Linked DNA regions of Spartinivicinus marinus. Each later gene encodes a partner of the first gene's protein in a complex. Links are inferred from orthologs where the notes say so. Each region holds a gene or a part of one and is shown in the gene's direction. Other genes may lie near its edges.

What was found. Proteins that work in one complex are often made in the same cells at the same time.
Region 2: the proteins of dnaB (region 1) and dnaG are in contact, whole or in part, in a crystal structure (PDB 2R6A), measured with the Geobacillus stearothermophilus proteins. The link is inferred for Spartinivicinus marinus from one-to-one orthologs. Residues at the interface, in WP_033016901.1 of Geobacillus stearothermophilus: Ser13, Glu15, Ala16, Gln18, Glu91, Leu92, Asp94, Ala95, Val96, Pro97, Thr98, Ala99, Ala100, Asn101, Tyr104, Tyr105, Ile108; in WP_049624496.1 of Geobacillus stearothermophilus: Lys456, Leu457, Leu458, Pro459, Ala460, Asn463, Ala464, Leu467, Leu535, Leu536, Ile537, Ala538, Gln544, Glu545, Asp548, Tyr549, His552.

Annotation. Positions count from the first base shown.
Region 1 is NZ_JAPJZK010000001.1:3,440,257-3,443,188, forward strand. It holds dnaB (replicative DNA helicase), read left to right. Parts: upstream 1-735; coding sequence 736-2,130; downstream 2,131-2,932. Other genes in the region: OQE68_RS15500 (hypothetical protein), read left to right, coding at 1-69; rplI (50S ribosomal protein L9), read left to right, coding at 100-546; OQE68_RS15515 (hypothetical protein), read left to right, coding at 2,278-2,932. UniProt on the Escherichia coli protein: The main replicative DNA helicase, it participates in initiation and elongation during chromosome replication. Travels ahead of the DNA replisome, separating dsDNA into templates for DNA synthesis.
Region 2 is NZ_JAPJZK010000001.1:3,854,573-3,857,566, reverse strand. It holds dnaG (DNA primase), read left to right. Parts: upstream 1-582; coding sequence 583-2,406; downstream 2,407-2,994. Other genes in the region: rpoD (RNA polymerase sigma factor RpoD), read left to right, coding at 2,534-2,994; OQE68_RS17550 (GatB/YqeY domain-containing protein), read left to right, coding at 32-481. UniProt on the Escherichia coli protein: RNA polymerase that catalyzes the synthesis of short RNA molecules used as primers for DNA polymerase during DNA replication.

The DNA of each region.
Region 1 (2,932 bases):
TTAGTTGCCCTCTTAGATAGCTTTATTGACTTTCGTGGTCGGCTGATTAAGCCAGCAGGCTCAGGCTAGCTAAGTGGGAAAAATCTTGAGGTAAGCAAGATGGAAGTGATTTTGTTAGAAAAAATTGCCAACCTTGGCAATTTGGGAGACAAGGTTTCAGTAAAGCCAGGTTATGGCCGTAACTTTCTGATTCCTTTTAATAAGGCTGTTCCTGCTACTAAATCTAATGTGGCTGAGTTTGAAGCTCGTCGTGCTGAGCTGGAAAAAGCTGCTGCAGAAAACTTAGCAGCTGCGCAAAAACGCGCAGAAGTTATTGGTGAGCTTGAGCTTACTTTAACTGCTAAAGCAGGTGATGAAGGTAAACTGTTTGGATCTATTGGTACTCGTGACTTGGCTGAAGCAATTTCTGCTGCCGGTGTTGAAGTCAGTAAGAGTGAGATTCGTTTGCCTGAAGGGCCTCTGCGTCACATAGGTGAGTTTGATGTAAATATTCATCTGCACACTGACGTTGATGCAACCCTGAAAGTGACTGTAGAAGCTGAATAATTAAATTATTTATTCGGTATGTAAAAAGCACTCGCATTGTTTGCAATTGCGGGTGCTTTTTATTCTGTGTTATAAGCATTTTTCTATAACTCAATCTAACTATACTGCTTATAGTGTATGAGTAAATTGTAAGTAGTGTGTAGACTGAAGATCTGTATTGAATACCTAGCCGAGCAGGTAATGTAGGCAATGGATCAAGGCCCCACTTTAGCAACTGAACAAGCCGAGCAGACAGCCCTTTCATTAAGAGAAGCCCCTCAGTCTATGGAGGCTGAACAGTCTGTCATTGGTGGTTTGCTATTAGATAATAATGCTTGGGATTTAGTATCTGATCGAATTACCTCCGCTGATTTTTATCACCGTCCACACCGAGATATTTTTCGAATTATTGCCAGCTCTGTAGCCGCTGGAAAACCCTTTGATCCTCTGACTATTGTTGAAGAGCTAACCCAGCTTGATCAGCTGGAAGGAAGTGGTGGCTTAGCTTATTTAACCGATCTGGCACAAAATACGCCCAGTACAGCAAATATTCGTGCTTATGCTGATATTGTGTATGAAAGGTCAATCTTGCGGCGGCTGATCAAAGTAAGCCAGGGGATTGCTGATCGAGCTTATAATCCTAGCGGACGCTCCAGCAGTGAAATTCTTGATGAAGCTGAGCGTGAGGTTTTTCAAATTGCTGAAGATAGGCCCAAAGATGGTGGGCCGGTTGGTGTAAAAGAGCTGCTTAACAAAGCCATCGATAGAATTGATGAGCTATTCAATGCTGGTGATAGCTTAACGGGCATTACCACGGGCTTTAATGACCTTGATGATATGACAGCAGGGTTGCAGCCATCGGATATGGTGATCGTGGCAGGTCGACCATCGATGGGGAAGACAACGTTTGCCATGAACCTGGTAGAAAATGCGCTACTCAACTCTGATAAAGCTGTGTTGGTCTTTAGCTTGGAGATGCCTGCAGAACAGTTGATGATGCGGATGCTATCGTCGCTTGGGAGAATAGACCAGACCAAGGTTCGGACAGGTAAGCTGGAAGAAGATGATTGGCCGAAGCTGGCGGCAGCGGTCAATATGATCAATGAGAAGAAACTGTTTGTAGATGATACTGCTGGTATCAGCCCGACTGAAATGCGTTCAAGAGCGCGACGAATTGTTCGAGAGCATGGAGATATAGGTTTAATCATGGTGGACTACTTGCAGTTAATGCAAGTGCCTGGTAATAACGAAGGCCGAACCAATGAAATATCGGAAATCTCGCGCTCCCTAAAAGCATTGGCAAAAGAGTTTAATACCCCAGTTGTTGCGCTTTCCCAGCTGAACCGGAGTCTTGAGCAGCGGCCTAATAAACGTCCAGTAAACTCTGACTTGCGGGAATCTGGGGCGATTGAGCAGGATGCTGACGTAATCATGTTTGTTTACCGAGATGAGGTTTACAACCCTGACACTGAACAGAAAGGGGTCGCTGAAATCATTATTGGTAAGCAGCGGAATGGTCCTATTGGAGCAGTTAAGTTAGCTTTTATTGGTAAGTACACCCGGTTTGAAAATTTAGCCCCAGGTTCCTATGAGGGTTTTGAATAGATAGACATGGCTTTAACCTCAGCCTCTAGCAGCTGAAATAAGCTTTAGCTCTGACGGTTATTAGTAAACCATCTAACCACTAGTAAAATAAGCTGACTAGATATGCTATAACAGGGATATCAGCCAAGGTTAATGGTGGTTCAGACGATGGAAGTGAGTCATACTTTAGCGGTTGCATCTAATAGAGTGGCACAGCGTCCTGAGCTAAATCAGGAGCAACAACAACGAGAAGCTAGAGCCCAGCAACCTGTAGGTGTAGAAGTACAGATCAGTCGTGAGGCGCGAAATACCCTCGCTTCCCAGGCCAGTTTAGCGACTCAACCACTAACCCTCTCAGAGCCACCCCCAAGCGCACAAACGAGTGCGATTGAGTCACGGCCTGTCACCATTAGCCTGAATAATGAACCCCAAGCTCGTGTAGCTGAAAATGAGATCAGTTCTCTGCCCAATGTTGCAGGCGCAAGGGAGACTACGCAAACCTCTGTACAAACCCAACAAGAAATTACACAAACAGTGCAACAGCCAGCCCAACAAGCAGCTGGTAGCCCACAAAACACAATTGCTGATAACAATACCCCCACAAATCAACCAGCGGTTACCAATGGAGGTGCTCAATCGGCAGTGGTAAGTCAATCTCAAGCACCTTTAAATCAACCTGCTAATAATGAACTTACCAATGAAGTGGTATTAGCCATTGATATTCGGGAAGTTATTCCAGATGCCGATGAGGAAAGTGAACAAGTAGTTAATCAAAATCAGCAAGGCCAAGTAGATACGGCTGATCAAACCATTAATGTGAGTG
Region 2 (2,994 bases), 410 kb from region 1 along the record:
AATAACCTGTCAGATATAAGCAAACAACAACATGGCAAACTCAATTAAAGATCGCTTAGCTCAAGCCATCAAAGACGCAATGCGAGCCAAAGATAAACCTCGCTTAGCCGCCCTACGTCTTGCTTCTGCGGAGTTTAAACGCATTGAAGTAGATGAACGAATTGAGATTGAAGATGCCAGAGCAGTTGCCATTCTAGATAAAATGGTCAAACAGCGCCGGGATTCAATCAATCAATATCAACAGGCAGGCCGTCAGGAACTGGCTGAACAGGAAGCATTTGAAATTGAGATTATTCAAGAGTTTCTGCCAGAGCAACTTACTAATGCAGAACTTGACCAGTTGATTGCTGAAGCCATTGCAACCACAGGTGCAATGAGTATGCAGGATATGGGCAAAGTGATGGGTATTCTTAAGTCAAAAGTGCAAGGCCGTGCAGATATGGGGGAGGTGAGTAAATTAATCAAAAGTAAGTTAAGTTAACAGACTTACTACTTACCCTTGCCTACCTTTGACAGCGGCGGTAGATTTAAAACTACTGCCGCTTATCTTAACACCTAGCTCAAACATTTTCTGAAATCGTTATGGCGGGACTGATTCCTCGCACTTTTCTTGATGAATTATTAGCTCGCATTGATATTGTCGATGTGATTGCCTCCCGTGTTGAGCTAAAAAAGGCTGGTAAAAATTACACAGCACTTTGCCCCTTTCATCACGAAAAAACGCCTTCTTTTTCAGTTAATTCAAGCAAACAGTTTTATTATTGTTTTGGCTGCGGGGCAACAGGGAACGCGTTAAAATTTATTAGCGAATTTGAACACCTAGACTTTGTTGATGCAGTTGAAACATTAGCTCGCTCATTAGGATTAGACGTACCCAGAGAGCAACAGCATTATCAACAGCCAAACCATCAAGCCTATTATCAACTTCTGAGTAATGCAGCTGAATACTATCAACAACAGCTGATTAATCACTCTCAAGCCCAGTTGGCAAAAGATTATCTTAAATCACGCGGTGTTACTCACGCCATCTCTCAACAATACGGCCTTGGTTTTGCACCCGCGGGCTGGAGTAACCTGATTAATGCCCTTACCTCTCAAGCAAACAGCTTAACCAAACTTGAGGAAGCAGGACTGGTCATTCAACAACCAGAAAAACAGTCCTATTACGATCGATTTCGTAATCGCTTAATGTTTCCTATCAGAGATCAGCGGGGTCGAGTCATTGCATTTGGTGGCAGGGTATTTACAGATGAAAAACCCAAATACCTCAATTCACCAGAAACGCTTGTTTTTCAAAAAAGCAAAGAATTATATGGGCTCTACGAAGCTAAACAGCAAAACCGTCAGCTTACCAGCTTAGTGGTAGTTGAGGGCTATATGGATGTTATTGCACTAGCCCAACACGGCATTACTCAAGCAGTAGCCACTTTAGGTACTTCTGTTACAACCGATCATGTTCGCAAATTATTTAAGCAAACCAATGAAATTATCTTTTGCTTTGATGGTGATGAGGCAGGTAAAAAAGCAGCATGGCGAGCCTTAGAAAACTCTTTCAGCAGTATAGAAGATGGCTACAGTGCAAAATTTTTATTTTTACCTCAAGGAGAAGACCCAGACTCTGTTATCCGCAGCGAAGGGCCAAAGCAATTTCAACAACGCCTTGATAATCAAAGCCTGACTTTAACAGAATATTTTTTTCAGCAACTGGAATCACAAGTCAACCTGCATAGCTTGGAAGGCAGAGCTAAATTATCAAAGCTGGCTTCTCCTTACCTCAATAATTTAAAGCCCAGCACATTTAAACAGCTTATTGAAAATCGCTTAGCAGAGTTAACCGGTATAAGCCCCAGTAGCCCTACCCCCTCTGCGCTTTCAGCCCAACACTCAACACCAATTACAGTTTCAAAACCAACGGGGCAGATACCTTCTTATTCACAGCCTCAAACAGCCCAGGTAGTCCGCTCACCAGCTGAGACAGCGCTACTATTACTGTTTATTGAGCCGACCTTAGTCAGCCAGGTAAATTTTGATAATTTCCATGGCAGTGCTGCTGATCAAGCAACTCAATTACTCATAGATGCCATGCACTATTTTAAAAAAAATCTACTTAGCGACAATCAGCCTCAAGAATCAATTGGTGAGTTTATTGGTCACTATTATGGAACTACCGAAGGGAATCGACTCAAAGAAATCTTGAACAATTCTGCACCAGAAACGACTAAACAAACAAACCTGTTATTTATTGACAGTATTAAACGAGTACAAACCAAACTTTCGGCTGCCACTTCCAAACAACAGCTGAACGAACTGGCCAGCAAAGCCACTACACTCAACGATGAAACGAGCAAAGCAGACTATTTAAAAGCATTCGCACGACTACGGCAGCAAAAAAGCAATAATGATTGAAGAAAAAATGAAGGTTATTTTTCGATACTGCAAAAATACAGCTAAACTGCTAGAACAGCGCTTTAGAAATGGGCTATAATTTCGCTCTTACCGTCGGCACATCTGATTTCGTTGTTAAAGGGTAACTATGTCCGAAAATTCGCAGCAACAATCTCGCCTTAAAGAGCTTATCGCGCGCGGCAAGGAACAAGGCTATCTTACTTATGCCGAAGTAAATGACCACCTACCAGAGGATATCTCAGATCCAGATCAAGTGGAAGACATAATCCGCATGATCAATGATATGGGAATTACGGTTTATGAAGCTGCGCCCGACGCAGATACCCTGCTATTAAACGAAGCAGACACAGACGAAGCAGCTGCTGAAGAAGCTGCTGCCGCACTGGCAGCTGTTGAGCAAGAAGCAGGGCGTACTACTGACCCCGTACGTATGTATATGCGGGAAATGGGAACAGTTGAGCTACTAACCCGTGAAGGTGAGATCAGCATAGCCAAGCGTATCGAAGAAGGTACGCGAGACGTAATGAATGCCCTTGCGTATTTCCCCGGCTCGGTTCTAAATATTCTAAACGAATACGACAAAATCGT